Regions from separate parts of the Zhaonella formicivorans genome, predicted to be linked through region 2. Evidence: riboswitches for the same ligand, from Rfam matches in the RefSeq annotation. Region 2 holds a riboswitch; the other holds the start of a gene.
What was found. A riboswitch is a leader RNA that binds a small molecule or an ion and turns the genes downstream of it on or off. The one in region 2 is predicted to bind glycine.

Region 1 (7,759 bases), 760 kb from region 2:
TTCTGATCAGTGCATCGGTAAAACCAAGTCTTTCCAGGATCCTCCCGGTGACTACGCTGAGGATGATGGTTACACCTAGAGTGCCGGTAATGTAAACGTTCACAATTACGGGTACGGTGCGCTCAACCATGGCGTTAAAAATACCGGCTATGAAACCAGGGTTAACTAAAAGACCAAAAATTGAAAGTGCCACCATAATAAGTCCCACAAGTTCAATCCGGGAAACTGCTTTTTTGCCTTGGGTCAGTTCTCTTTCCAGTGTTGACATAATTTTTACCTCCTTGATTTATTTTTAAGATGTTTTTTCAACCAAATACTTTGTTGCTATTTCAGCTGCATAGCGTTTGATATTCGGGTTTCCCGCCTGGGCGACCGGTATGGCGGTAACCCTTTCCCTGAATAACACTACCTCAACCTCCGGCAGAAGCATCTGTACCGCTGCCGCTAAAGGCAAGCCGTTTTCAAAAATTTCCACCGCATGGGAATTTCCAACGATGAAATTTAAACCCAATTCTTTTGCTTTGGCCACCAGGGCGCTGTCGGGGCGGACCCTGCTGATGCTGGCAAGTACAGTATCGACTTCCGGGAATTCACCGACTGCCTTTTCTAAGTGGGCAGGGCTGAAACCGGTATGGGGAAAAATATGCAGGATGTTTTTAACGGGGGAATCAGGGCTGCCGTTTAAGATTTTTGGCCCGGTAGCCACCACGGTTTCTTCCATGGCCCAGCTGTCCCGCAGTTCTTTCTCCCGCTCCAGCATTTTTTCTTCCGTGGCTTTGTCCATGAGCAGGTTTAACCTGCTGACGATGTCGCCGGCTGTCTTGATTTCTTCCAGGGCTTGTCCTACAAAGAGGATATTGCCTGGGAGCCCGGCATAAGCAATGTCCACATGGAGGGTCCTATGCCCGTGCAGGTATGGAATACCGGGGTGCAAACCGTGAAATGCCTCGTGCAATTCGATGACAGCAATGTTGTATAAGGAAAGATAATATTTTAAAGGTACCCCTCCGGAATTGGCCGCATCGGCAATCGGGTGATGGGCGATTATGACATCCACGCCGGTGGCTCCCGCCAATTCAATGGCTGATTCCGTAAGGGTCATTGTTACGGCTAGTTTCTTGACCTGAGCTTGGGGGTTGCCAAAAACTAGGCCGGGAAACTCCATGACACTTTTGCCGGGAATATTGGAAGATTTCATCACCACGAAAGGATGGCTGGCTGCAGCTACTTGATCCATGCTGGTCACTACACGACCGCCGGTGATGTGGTTAAGCGCTTCGAGTACGTCGTTAACGAGTGTTGTCAATGGTATAACCTCCTACAAATAGTGATAAAGGGAGCAAAAGTAAAAACTAATCACCTCCATGCTGTTAGCAAGATTATATTCAGCCAGTAACATTTGGCCTGCCGCGAGATCCCGGGCTTTCGCGACCGTCAAATCGGCTGACAAAAAAACCGCAGGCTTAAAACACCTAATAGACCTTTAATAAGGCTAGGTGTTTTAAACCTGCGGTTTTAAGGCTCTCCAAAGGAGTTCCGTCTACCAGCAGCGGTTTAGTCGATCAGCCCTGTGCCTGCTCCAGGCAGAGGACCGGAAGACGCTATATTAAATTATTCCGCGTCATCTTCCAAAACAATAATCGTACCGGCAATTTCGGTAAAAGGATCATAGTCCTTTAAAACCAGCTTGACAGGCAAGGATAATTGTGCCTCAATTTGCTTATGCAGTTCCTCTTTGTACAAATCTAGCAGGGCCATATCCATAACCCGTGTAAGCTGCCGCTGGGTTGTATCCAGCGATTGGAGGGCAGGCACCCTTTGGTGCTCTGCTAAAATCACGATTTTCCTACCGATAATGTCTACCCGCTGGCGTTTGACCCCAGTCTTGAATAATTCCTGGTTGATGTTATTGTAGATTTTCATAACCTGCTGTTTTAATGCCCCTATATCCATAGGTCACCTCACAGGCTATTTGCTAAGCTGTTACTTCGACATAAAGTTAAAAACTCCTGCTTTTTTTACATCGGGATTTTTTTTTAGCATTCTCAGGTTAGTAAAATTAATAGGCAGTAAAATTAATTTTAAAGTTCACACAAAACTTGACTATACCCTACGGGGGTAGTAAAATGGTTTATGATAGGTAACATTCACTTGGGAAAAGAGGTGAAAAGGATGTTTACCAAGCACTGGATGTTGAGAGAAACTGCCCATTGCAAAGAGGGTTGCTGAATTTGGTCCCGCGGCCGGACGGTAAATGGCCGTATCAGGAGGGGCTTCCTTTAATTGGAAGCCCCTCCTGCGTCGTCAGTCCTTACTCGTTGGTCGTTAGCGGTCACCAGTCACCATTTCCTAGTCCCTAGTCACCGGTGCTGTAGCCTGAAATTCAGCCACGTAACTGATGACTGGAGACTAGTGACTCGGCCAAAGGTCGTTGCCAGGGACTGGTGACTTTATGGTTGCCAAAACTAACGAGTAAGGACTGACGATTCGACCTAAGTCCGTTAATAAACAGACTTAGGTCGATACGCCGGTTCCACCCCGGTAGCCTCGGCCACAATTGGATCAAGGGCTATTAAATCTTCCTTGTTCACTCGGTGCAATGAAGTCTTGCCTAAGGCTATAATTCCTTCCTGGATCTCCGCTGTACAGGAATTGATAAATCGGGCCAGGCTCTTAGCGCCTTCTTCAACGTTAAATTTATGCTGCACTTTGCCGTCGTACCAGGCTACTTGGGTGGGAGGCTCGAAAGGCAGCGCCTTTAAAACCTGAGTGTGGGCGGTGGCAAACAAAGCCATAGTACCGATATATACGGCATCGGCTCCCAAGGCGATTGCCTTCAAAAAATCTCCCGGCGTATTCAGCTTGCCCGCAGCGATGAGGCTGACTCTGTCTTTTACATCTGACTCTGCCAAGAACTTTCCGGCCCGGGCAATGGTAAACACGGTGGGAAGACCGAAGTCATCCTGCAGGATAGGAGGCGAACCTTTGGTGGCAGCTTCAGCTCCTTCCACTGCAATGAAGTCCACTCCGCTTTCTACAGCCAGATCCAGGTCATGCTCAAGGTTCTTGCCTGCCCCCATTTTTACTCCAATGGGCACTCCCTCAGTGATTTCCCGCAGTTCATTCACCAGTTGCCGCAGTTTTTTGGGGCTATTAATGCCTGGTTGGCGGGAATGAACTACCGCATCTTCACCAGGTGCAACCTGAAACTGCGCCCGTAACCTTTTGTCCAAAAGGTTGGCGCTAAGGGTATGAGCAACACCCCCGATAGCCCCTTGGCCTATTTGGATTTCGATGGCATCGGCCTGTTTTAAGATTTCTATGGACTTGCTCCAGTGGCCGCGGTTATACTGCAGGATTAAATATTTTGCTGCCTTCCGTTCTTTAGGAAGAAAGGGACCTTCGCCGGTGTTGGTGGCTGTGCCTGCCATTGCAGCTCCTTTGGCCAAGGCGATTTTAAATTTTTCGCTTAAAGCATAGCCGTAAGCCATTCCAGAGACTATGATCGGGGTTTTTAATAACATAGGTTTGGCTGCCTTTTTGCCGATTATTACCGAAGTGTCGATGGGGACATCACCGGGCGTGGGCAGCTTAGCCAGTTGGGCGAAAGTAAACATCAGGCTGTCCAGCGAAGGAAATTTTCTGGGGGTACCCAGGGGGCGGTTAACAACTTTGCCTTCTTCTGCCCGCATGTTGGCTTCGACAATGGTTTGGGGCCCTACCCTGGTGGTAGCAGAAATGAATTCCCAGATATTTTCGTTGTAAAGATCGGTCATAATGGTATGTATAGCGCTGCGGCTGAACTTTTCTATTGTTTTTCGTCCCAGATATTTTAGCCCCAGTCCCCCCAGCGCGGCAGCAGCTATACCTATCCCAAGGCCAAGGGACCCCGGTATTAAACGAGGAGGTTTGGATTTGGTGAACATCTAACCATTCCTCTCTATTCCGAAAAAAAGAATATACTTTCCTACTCGTAATAAAAAAATTCTAATTTAGTATGCCACAGGAACTGATAAAAATTCCCGCGACATTTTTACTGCCGAAAATTCAACCTGCAGTAGATTTAGAGCAAAAACAGGGGGGAAAAAGCTAGTGAAAAAATTAACTTGTGTAAACGAAAGGGAATAGTAAGATCTTGTCGAATATTGTAAAAAAACTTAATAAAAAGGCTTTGCTAAGAATTTTTTATTACTCCGGTTTCCGATGTTGATTTTTGCTGTTGCTATTCAATTCTTTTTAAAATTTAGCTCAAATTTTTAGCTAAAATTAAATAGATACCATTGTAAATTTTTAAAATATTTGATATATAATTATAGTTAGAAAGATGTGGATGAACGGTGGCGGGAGAGACCCTGACAAGGGGCGCCGAAGGAGCAACCCATTAGCTGCTAACTTATGGGGAAACTCTCAGGCAAAAGTACCGTCATCGGACACAGCCTCTGGAGAGGTCCTGCTGCGGGCAAGACGCCAGTAGGACACCAACGGGGAAACTCCGGCATTTTCCGGAGTAATCTCTCAGGTAAAAGGACAGGGGAAAGTAGCACAGGTTAAGGGAGAACTTCAAATTAGTGAAGGAATCCAAAACTAAAATTTGTGCTATTTTCTCTTGTCCTTTTCTTTTTCTTTACCATTTCTGGTAAGATATTCTTGGTTGAAGAGAAAATAGGCACCGGTTTGGGGGCGATAAATAATTAAATGATAGTAGGGTAGAATTTTGCTTAGAGACATATTTTTCACATGAAGAAATGTGTCCTCTGACTGATTAGTGTAAATTTAGGAGGTGTTTATGGATGACCGAACTGAAAAAAACCCCTTTAAATGAAGTTCACCGGGCCCTTGGCGCCAAGATGGTGGATTTCGGTGGTTGGGATATGCCGGTCCAGTACAGCGGCATTTTAGAAGAGCACAAGGCCGTCCGGACTAAAGCCGGTTTATTCGATGTGAGCCACATGGGTGAAATCAGGGTAAAAGGACCTGATGCTTTAAAGTTGGTACAAAAGCTGATTACAAATGATGCCAGCAAACTAAGCATTAACCAGATTCAATATGCTGTTTTCTGTTTGCCCAGCGGCGGCACTGTAGATGACCTGCTGGTCTATAAAGTGGCAGATGACGAATACTTGTTGGTTGTAAATGCTTCAAACACCGACAAGGATTACGCTTGGGTTGCCCAACACAAAGATGGTTATAATGTGGAAATTGTAAACGAATCAGCAGATACAGCCCAAATTGCCATTCAAGGACCTTATGCCGAGCAGATTTTACAGGGCTTGACCTCTACCGATCTGTCTGCCATTAAAAATTACTGGTTTACATACGGGCAGGTAGATGGGGTGGATTGTCTCATTTCCAGAACCGGTTACACCGGCGAGGATGGGTTTGAGATTTACTGTCCGCCTGATAAAGCAGTCCAGCTTTGGAATAAGATGCTCTCAGCAGGAGGAGATAATATCTTGCCCTGTGGTTTAGGGGCCAGGGATACGCTGCGTTTTGAGGCTAAAATGCCTCTCTACGGCCATGAGTTAGGGGAGGATGTCACTCCGTTGGAAGCAGGTTTAGGCAGGTTTGTTGTTTTGGAGAAAGAAGATTTTATCGGCAAGGATGCTTTGGTAGCCCAAAAGGCTGCAGGTATTCCAAGGAAAGTGGTCGGTTTTGAGATGATCGAGCGCGGCATTGCCCGTGCCGGCTATCCCGTGAAAAAAGACGGGCAGCAGATTGGTCATGTGACAACCGGCAGTTTCTCTCCTACCCTGGAGAAGAATTTGGGTTTGGCGATTCTCGATACCAAATACGCGGAGATTGGCGAAACCATCACTGTGGAAATCCGAAATAAGGACGTAAAAGCACAAATTGTGCGTACACCATTTTATAAAAGGGAGGCCAAATAAAATGATTAAAAGCGATCTCAAGTACACTAAGGACCATGAATGGGTAAAGGTAGAAGGAAACAAGGCTAGAATCGGTATTTCGCATCATGCGCAGGAAGCTATGGGCGATGTAGTTTTTGTGGAACTGCCGGAAGTTGGAGATGAAATCAGTCAGCACGATTCTTTCGGCACGGTGGAGTCCGTAAAAGCTGTTTCCGATGTATACGCTCCGGTAAGTGGAAAAGTGGTGGAAATCAACGAAGCACTGCTTGATTCTCCTGAATTGATTAACAGCGACCCATATGGTGAAGGCTGGATGATCGTTATTGAAGTGGAGGATGAAGGACAGCTTGAAAGCCTGCTCTCCGCCGAAGAGTACGAGGCATTCCTCAAGGAGGCAGAATAAAAATGAAATATGTTCCACACACCGAGCAAGACCGGCAGGCCATGCTCGCCGCTATCGGTGTCAGTTCTGTGGAGGAGCTGTTTAGCGATATTCCGGAGAGCCTGCGGCTTAAAAAGCCAATGGCTATTCCGGCAGGCCTGTCCGAACCTGAAGTGAAAAAAGTTGTTTCCGGCTTAAGCAAAAAGAACGAAACAATAGACGATTACATCAGTTTCTTGGGCGCCGGCGCATACGACCACTATATACCCAGCTTTGTAGATCAACTGCTGCTCCGCTCTGAATTTTACACGGCTTATACTCCATATCAGCCGGAAATCAGCCAGGGCACACTGCAGTCAATTTACGAGTACCAGACGCTGATCTGCGAATTGACCGGCATGGATGTGGCTAACGCCTCCATGTACGATGGCGCCTCCGCGCTGGCTGAAGCTGCGGCCATGGCTTGCGACCGCAAAAGCCAGGTTGTTGTCTCCAGTGCTGTTCACCCTGAATACCGGGAAACCTTGGCAACCTATGCTTCCGGGCAGGGTATTGAGATAAGAGTGGCGGAGCACGCCGGAGGGGTTTCTCCCGCCAGCAGCTTTGAGCCTCTTGTTTCCAAAGATACCGGAGCCATCATTGTCCAGTATCCCAACTTCTTTGGAAATGTTGAAGATCTAAGAAGTTTGGCAGATCTGGCTCACGCCAACGGCGCCCTGCTGGTAGTGGCAGTGGTTGACCCGGTGTCCCTGGGAATTTTGGAATCCCCGGGCAAATGCGGCGCGGATATTGTAGTAGGCGAAGGACAAAGCTTCGGGAACAGCATCAGCTTTGGCGGGCCATACCTGGGATTCTTTGCTGCCAAAGAGAAATATGTACGCCGTATGCCTGGTCGGATTGTAGGGGCTACCATAGACAATAAAGGACAAAAGGCTTTTGTGCTTACCCTGCAGGCCCGGGAGCAGCATATCCGCAGGGAAAAGGCCACTTCCAACATCTGTTCCAACGAAGCCTTGTGCGCTTTGGCGGCCAATATGACTCTTTGCGCCCTGGGCAAAGAGGGCTTAAGGGAAATGGCCTACCTATCTTTACAAAAGGCCCATTATGCTTTTAACAAAATCACATCCATTCCCGGGGTTGAGCCGGTATTTAGGGCGCCCTTTTTCAAGGAATTTGTGGTAAAACTGCCGAAATGTCCGGATGAAGTCAATAAAGAGCTTTTAAAGGATAAGATTTTGGGCGGGCTGCCGCTGAAGCGTTTTTATAAGGATATGGATAATGCAGTGCTGTTCTGTGTCACTGAACTCAGGACCAAGAAAGAAATCGATCTCTTGGCTGCAAGATTGGGGGGAATGTAAGTGAAAGAGAAACTGATTTTTGAGCTTTCTTCGCCGGGACGTAGAGGCTATTCCCTGCCGGCGGTTGATGTGCCTGAACAAGAAGTTTCGGCCCTTATCCCCCAGGAGTATTTGAGAACGGAAGCACCGGAACTCCCTGAAGTCAGTGA
Region 2 (7,759 bases):
TCTTTGTCAGCGGGGCAACTTTTGCCCAGTGGCTCTATAGGGCCCTGGTTTTCCTAGTAATCTCCTGCCCGTGCGCACTGGTAGTCTCCATTCCGCTGGGTTTCTTCGGCGGCATAGGCGGAGCCTCGAAAAACGGCATTTTGATTAAAGGCGGCAACTTCTTGGAAGCCTTAAATGAAGTGGACACAATAGTATTTGATAAGACAGGAACACTGACTAAAGGTGTATTTAATGTTACGGAAATTAAAACACGGGATAATATGAGTCCGGAAGAGTTGCTGGAATATGCCGCTTTTGCGGAAGCCTACTCCAATCACCCCATTGCAGTTTCGATTTTCAAGGCCTATGGCAAGGAAATCAATAAAGAGGAAATAGAAAGTTACGATGAAATTTGCGGTTATGGGATTAAAGCTGTTGTAAAGGGTAAACAGGTCCTGGCGGGAAATGCTAAACTGATGCAGAAAGAAAATATAGTATATGAGGAAATTGAAACTGCAGGTACGGTAGTGCACCTGGCAATAGCTGGCAAATACGCTGGGTATATTGTTATTTCCGATGAGCTGAAAGAGGATTCCAGGCAAGCTATGCAATCTTTGAAAGCTGCGGGAATCAGGAAGTTGGTCATGCTTACCGGCGATGCTCAAGCAGTAGCAGTAAAAGTGGCCCAAGAACTGGGCCTGGATGAAGTATATGCCGAACTCTTGCCGGACCAAAAGGTCGGAAAACTTGAGAATTTGGTAGCTGGCAAGGGGACTCGAGGCAAAGTGGTATTCGTCGGTGACGGGATTAATGATGCACCGGTGCTGGCTAGGGCCGATGTGGGTGTGGCTATGGGGGGACTTGGCTCTGATGCCGCCATTGAGGCTGCCGATGTAGTTTTGATGACTGATGAACCTTCTAAACTGGTCAGCGCCATCAAAATCGCCAGAAGGACCAGAAGCATAGTCTGGCAGAATATTATTTTCGCTCTGGGTGTTAAAGGGGTCTTTTTGCTTTTGGGTGCGGGCGGTATTGCCACTTTATGGGAGGCAGTGTTTGCCGATGTAGGCGTTACCGTTATTGCGGTCCTAAACGCCATGCGAGCCTTGAAAACGCGACCCTAGTAGCGAACCGCGTCGAGTCGCCAGCGCCCAGCCGCAGGCAGTTTTATTTACCGGTCGCCAGTCAAAGTTAGTCACCAGTCGCCAGTCATCAGTATTAAAGATGTAACTGGGGACTAGGGATTAATACTTGGGACTCGGCCAAAGGCCGACACTAAGGACTAACGACTAAGGACTAAGGACGCGGTCGGAGAGCGCCACTGGCGACTAGGGACTAGACGCTGGCCACTAAAATATACCTCCCTAAAATTTAAACTTTTTACGAAGTTAATACAAAGGGGTGAGTACCTTTGGAAGAGGCCGCCTTGATGCAACTCTTGGCTGAGGCTAAGGCTGGAAGTGAGTTGGCCAGGGAACAGCTGCTCCTATCCTACAAGGGCCGGATTGCATCCATAGTTAACAGCATCTGTGGTAAAACTTTAAACTGGGCGAATGATGATGAATTGAGCATCGGGCTGATTGCTTTTAACGAGGCAATTGACAGTTATGATGCAGCTAAGGGGAAAAGCTTTTTAAATTACGCCCAATTGGTAATTCATAACCGGCTGGTAGATTACTTCCGGAAAGAAGCGCGCTTTAAAAATGTCACAATGCCAATGGTTGACGAGACAGAACAGACTAAGCAGGAGGCAGAAGAAGCTTGGGAGCAGTTTAGACAGGAAGAAGAAGCAAGGGAACAGGCCGAGATGGTAGCCAACTTCCAACAGGCGCTGTTGGAATTTAACATACCCCTAAATGCCCTGGTTAAGGATTCGCCCAAACACCAGGACACGAAAAGGAATTTGATGCAAGTGGCAGCGGCTGTCACGGAAAATGCAGCTCTGCTGGAGAGACTTTTGGCAACAAAACAGCTGCCTATCAAAGAGCTGATGTATATTACGGGACAAAGCAGAAAAGTGCTGGAGAGCGGCAGGAGATATATCATTGCTTTGGTTTTAATTCTGACTAGGGAGGAGTTCCTGCCCATGCGTGCTTTGATCCAATTTCCCGACAAAGGTAGGTGAAATCCGTGGAATTTACGAAAGGCATAGTCATTAGTTTGGATAAAAAAACAATGGTAGTTGTCACCGAGCAAGGCGATTTTCTTCGGGTTTCAGTCCCAGTGCCCCGGCCCCGCCCGGGGGAGACAATTCAACTGCCGCTGCCAAAGCCTAGGTCCTTTCCTAAATATTACCTCAGAGGAATAGCTGCTGCCCTCCTGATCATTACGCTGGCGTTGGGAATGCTCAAACCCGTATTTATGCCCCAGGCAGTAGCTGCAGTTTCTATGGATTTGGCTTCCAGCATCGAGCTCAATGTGGACCGGGAAAACAGGATTATCGGGGCCAAAGCCATGGATGCGGAAGGCCAGGCTGTACTGGAGAGACTTAACCTTAAGGGGGAGGATGTTTACCAGGCGGTCAACCTGGTAGCGGTAAAAGCGGTCGAGCTGGGGTATTTGCAAAAGGAACAGGGTAATACGGTAATTGTGGCAGTGGTTCCTTTAAAGGAACAGGCAAGAAATGCCATAGACAGGGAGAAGCTGCAGCAGATTTTGCATGATGAATTGGCTAAACGCGAGTTTCAGGGCTATCTGGTTGTGGATAATGCTGAACTGAGCATAAGGCAAGAAGCTGCCAAGGCAGGGTTAACAGTCAATCAGTACTTGCTGTGGGAACGTTCCAAAGCAGGCGGTGCCGAGCTCAGCATCGAGGAATTAAAAAGCCAGCCTTTGGAACAGGTAATGAGGGGCAGCGAGGACAAGATGGAAAGGATGTTTCCCGGCATGTGGTGCCGGGTCGGTGAAAGAGGGCCGAAGGGTAAGGGGCCGGTGAACCAACAGCCGCAGCTTATACCGCAGGCCGGACAAGGAAACTCGGAATGCGGGCCTATGGGGCCCCGAAACAGAGGGTGCGGCTGGTAGTAAGAATTCTGTTATGCTTTAAAAAGTTTTTGTAAAAAAATATCATAGTACCCCCCTAAATTTTGCTTTTGCTTACGAACTTAAATGCGAAAGGTAAAATAAAAGACGAGGAGGTGAACACTGTGTTGAAAAAAGTTGCCGTACTTACCCTGGTAGTGCTGTTAATGGCCACCTTCGTTTCCTACGCTTTTGCCGCCACCACTTCAAACACTGCGGATAAATATGTTGAGTTGCAAAAGCAAATGCTGGAACTGAGGAAGCAAGTTATCGACGAGTGGGTGGCTAACGGCGATATCACCGCAGAGCAAGGCAAGCTGATGAAAGAGAATATTGACCTGCGCATCAAGGCTTTAGAAGATGGTACCTTCACACCTGGCTTTGGCCGTGGTTTCAGAGGCGGCTGGGGCAGAGGAGGATGCGGCTTTGGCGGCGGTTTTGGCGGCTGCTGGGGTGCAGGTGCTACCGGAGCAAGCCTCTACTAGAAAATAACAGTAATGCTAACGAACCCTTGACAAAAATGTCAAGGGTTTTTTATCGAGCCCTAAATCAGCATTAGTAAAAGAATAAGCTCAGATAATTAAACCTATTAAATAGTTAAATGGGATTTGACAGAATATGCTCAGAAATTGCATTGCCTGTTTAGGTCAGCTTACATATAATGTAACTAACATAACTTAATACTGCGGATGAACGGATTGGAAGATGGTATACGGGATGCCAACCGAAGGGGCAAAGGCGTCAGCCTGAATCTCTCAGGTTTCACCTCCGGGTGATGAATTACCAATCCGGGACGAACCTCTGGAGAGACCTGCAGCTGGCGGGCGCCGAAGGATTAATTCTCTCAGGCAAAAGGACAGAGTGTGACAGAAACAAAAAGGTTTGACTTTTTGTTTCACCAGGAGCCCAATGAATTTTCAGGCGCAAATTTCATTAGCTCTCCCGGAGGTCAAGGTAAGCAGCCTTGATTTTTTATTTTTTACTAAAATAAAAGGGAGGGGACGAAAAATGGTGAATGGCCATATGCCTGAAACGATCCAGTTTGGTCAATGCTATACAGCTGAGCGAGAACGGGTCATCTGCGAATTCTGCTTGAACTACCAGTGCATCCTCCATCCTGAATGTGCTGAATGAACTAAGCTGGAAACTAAACGGTAAAACTAATTTGTTATCCGCTAGTATCCTTTATATAGGCGGCAAAGGGCCTACCGGTCCTTGCCGCTTTTTTTTGTGCGCCCGGCATGAAACCAAGGGGACCGTCCCCCTGGTTCCCCCCCTGGTTTCCTGGTTCCCTCAGGATTGCAGGTATGAAGTTAAAGGTGTAGAATTTAATCTGCAAAAAATACATGTTTTTTGGAGGGAAAGCATGAAAAGCTACAGAAAAGAGCTTTGGTTTGAAACTAAACACAGAAGGGAGTTTATTAACATTACCTCTCTGGTTGAGGATTGCTTGGCAGAAAGCGGCATTAAGGAGGGGCTTTTACTTTGCAACGCTATGCATATCACATCCAGTGTCTTCATCAATGATGATGAGAGCGGACTGCATCATGATTTTGAAGTATTCTTAGAAAAACTTGCTCCGGAGAAGCCGTATCAGCAGTATCGTCACAACGTCTACGAAGATAATGCCGACGCCCATTTAAAGAGGACTATCATGGGCAGGGAAGTTGTAGTAGCCGTTACCAATGGCAAATTGGACTTCGGTCCCTGGGAACAAATTTTTTACGGGGAATTTGACGGCAAGCGCAGAAAGCGGGTTTTAGTAAAAATTATAGGAGAGTGAAAAGTAATGCAATACCTGGTTTACTCCTCGGGAAATGCGGGGGTGGAAAAGGTGGTGATCAATGGAGGAACGATCTTGAAGGAAGGACAATTTGTTAAGGTTGATGAGAAGCAGGCGATGACACAGCAATAGTCAACACCTCTTGTATCTTAGTATAGCCGGAGAAAGGTTTTTTATTAGGTTCTTTGTTTTTGGGCGCTGATAAAGTAATTTTTCGCAAAATTTCTCTGTTGGAGTTTAGCAGATTTTGTAGTATTCTATACTTGTGCTACAAACCGGCTAACATTAGCAGCGGTGTAGTGTTTAAGTGAAAATGTTAACAAGACCACAGGAGTAATTGAGCTATGGAGGTTTGCGATGTTTAAATTAACGCCCAAAGAAGACAAATTTTTTGATCTGTTTATCTCTTCCGCCCATACCATGTATAAAGCGGCCCAGCTTTTAAAAGAGTTAGTAGAAGATCTAAAAAACGGCGAATCTAAATTCAAAGAAATCAAAGAGATGGAGCGGAAGGGGGATCAGCAGCTTCATGAAATTTTTAAAGAGCTTAATAAATCATTTATTACTCCTATCGACCGGGAGGACATTTACGGCATAGGCAAGCAGATGGATGATATTGCTGACTTCATCGAGTCCACAGCCAGCAGGTTTATCATGTTTAAGGTAACTGCCGCTACCGAAGAAGCAAAAACAATGAGCAACCTGATTTTAAATTGTACCAAGGAACTGATTGACCTGATGGAAGAACTCAAAGTGATGAAGAAAAGCAAAAAGTTAACGGAAAAAATCATTGAAATAAACAGAATAGAAGAGGAAGGAGATGCCCTTTTCCGCCAAGCGGTAACAGGTCTGTTCAGCGGAAACACCCCCGTTATTGATGTGATCAAGTGGAAAGAAATTTACGAGCGCCTGGAACAAACCCTCGATGCCTGCGAAGATGTGGCCAATATTGTTGAAGGGGTTGTAATGAAGCATGCTTAGTGCAACCATAGTTGTGACAGTGCTGGTGGTTGTATTGGCGCTTATCTTTGATTTTATCAACGGGTTTCACGATACAGCCAATGCCATAGCTACCTCTGTTTCTACCAGGGTTTTATCGCCCCGGGCTGCAATTGCCATGGCTGCTCTGCTAAACTTTTTCGGCGCATTTATCAGTGTCAAAGTTGCCAAGACGGTAGGCGCGGATATCATAGATCCCAACCTGATCCCCCAAACAGTCGTAATTGCCGCTCTGTTCGGTGCCATAATCTGGAATCTCATTACCTGGTATTTTGGCTTGCCAAGCAGCTCGTCCCATGCGCTGATTGGCGGGCTGTTAGGTTCGGCTATTGTCTACAAGGGTTCTTTCCTGATCGTACATTGGACTAATTTCTTTTTTAAAATTCTGTTGTGGCTCTTTTTATCGCCAGTTATTGGTTTTATTGTAGGTTATACCTTGATGGTCATTCTTTACTGGATCCTAAAACCATTCAGGCCCTCGACCGTTACTAAAATATTTTCCAAAGCCCAAATCGTTTCAGCAGCGCTAATGGCCTTAAACCACGGCAGCAATGATGCCCAAAAAACGATGGGTGTGATTACCATGGCCCTCTTAAGCGGCGGATTAATTGCCGAATTCAGCGTGCCCACGTGGGTGAAAATAGCCAGTGCTTTAGCCATGGCCTTGGGAACATCGGTGGGCGGCTGGAAAATCATCAAAACCATGGGAGTGAATATGGCGCGGCTGGCGCCGGTGAACGGCTTTGCGGCTGAAACCGGGGCAGCGGCGGTGATCTTTACGGCCACCATGCTCCATGCACCGGTTAGCACCACCCATATCATTTCTTCTTCAATTATGGGGGTAGGGGCCTCCAAAAGACTTTCTTCCGTCAGATGGATTGTTGCCAAAAATATTGTTTGGGCCTGGATCCTGACCATTCCTATGAGCGCCTTGCTGGCAGGCATTGCAATTTTGGTGCTTAACAATGTTTTCTGAGTGAAGCAAACAGGCAGTTAATGCCTGTTTTTTAATCCCTATTAAAAACATTATAATCTTCAGGAAATTACCACCGGCCAAAAGGCTGATTAAGCGCGAGGAAATAAAAAAAGCCTTTTTTGGGAATAAAAAGGCTCTTTAAGAAGAAATATCCGTTTTAATACAGAGATTCATTATAGATTGCTTGCGGGTGGTGTTTTTTAATGTCTAATTTACAGCTTAAAACGGGATACAATTTGCTGCAGTTCCTGGCCCAGGGAAGCCAGGGATTCTGTAGAGGCCCCAATCTCTTCAACTGCTGCCGCCTGCTCCTCGGTTGTTGCCGCCATGGCTTGGCTGGCCTCAGCTACTTGGACAGCAATTTGGTCTATATCTTTAATGGCGGTGACTATGTGCTCGCTGTTTTTGGCCAACTCATCAGTTGATTTTGATACTTCCTGGATCTGCCGCAATACGCCTTCCACAGCCAAAGCAATATGGTTGAATGTTTCAGCCCCGTCCAATATAACCTGATTTCCGCTTTGTACAAGCTGCTCATTGTTTTTCATTGCCTGGACCGCTTTTACAGAGTTATCCTGAATCCGTTTGATAATACCGTTAATTTCTTTCACAGCATCTTGCGATTGCACTGCGAGTTTCCTTACCTCGTCAGCAACCACTGCAAACCCTCTGCCTTGCTCCCCTGCTCTCGCAGCCTCAATGGCTGCGTTCAGGGCCAAAAGATTTGTTTGCTCGGCAATGTTGCTGATGAGGTTGACGATATTGCCGATAGTTTTGGAGTGTTCACCTAATTTATTGATAATTGTGGCTACCTCTGCGGTAGCAGCGTTAATTTTTTCAATTTCCTTTTTGGCCAAATGCATGGCATTGTTTCCGGCACGGGCGTTGGTGCTGACTTCCTGGGTGGATGAGACCACTTGTTGAGCAGTCGCCGCGATTTGCTGAATTACTGCCGAAGTTTCCTCGATATATGCCATAGAGTCTTTAATTTTACTGCTTTG

Region 1: linked by a shared signal. The riboswitch ahead of gcvT (glycine cleavage system aminomethyltransferase GcvT) and the one ahead of EYS13_RS10100 (secondary thiamine-phosphate synthase enzyme YjbQ) in region 2 are both predicted to bind glycine.

Annotation. Positions count from the first base shown of each region.
Region 1 covers NZ_CP085524.1:2,809,396-2,817,154, forward strand. The annotation lists gene EYS13_RS13770 (hypothetical protein) at 1-268, opposite strand, end outside; gene EYS13_RS13775 (Nif3-like dinuclear metal center hexameric protein) at 293-1,312, opposite strand; gene EYS13_RS13780 (Na-translocating system protein MpsC family protein) at 1,612-1,953, opposite strand; gene EYS13_RS13785 (FMN-binding glutamate synthase family protein) at 2,502-3,926, opposite strand; glycine riboswitch at 4,332-4,433, shown strand; glycine riboswitch at 4,437-4,534, shown strand; gene gcvT (glycine cleavage system aminomethyltransferase GcvT) at 4,791-5,888, shown strand; gene gcvH (glycine cleavage system protein GcvH) at 5,890-6,273, shown strand; gene gcvPA (aminomethyl-transferring glycine dehydrogenase subunit GcvPA) at 6,276-7,610, shown strand; gene gcvPB (aminomethyl-transferring glycine dehydrogenase subunit GcvPB) at 7,611-7,759, shown strand, end outside.
Region 2 covers NZ_CP085524.1:2,049,494-2,057,252, reverse strand. The annotation lists gene EYS13_RS10120 (heavy metal translocating P-type ATPase) at 1-1,103, shown strand, start outside; gene sigI (RNA polymerase sigma-I factor) at 1,409-2,104, shown strand; gene EYS13_RS10110 (anti-sigma factor domain-containing protein) at 2,110-3,003, shown strand; gene EYS13_RS10105 (DUF2680 domain-containing protein) at 3,126-3,485, shown strand; glycine riboswitch at 3,792-3,870, shown strand; gene EYS13_RS10100 (secondary thiamine-phosphate synthase enzyme YjbQ) at 4,367-4,783, shown strand; gene EYS13_RS16295 (hypothetical protein) at 4,790-4,915, shown strand; gene EYS13_RS10095 (DUF47 domain-containing protein) at 5,141-5,764, shown strand; gene EYS13_RS10090 (inorganic phosphate transporter) at 5,757-6,758, shown strand; gene EYS13_RS10085 (methyl-accepting chemotaxis protein) at 6,971-7,759, opposite strand, start outside.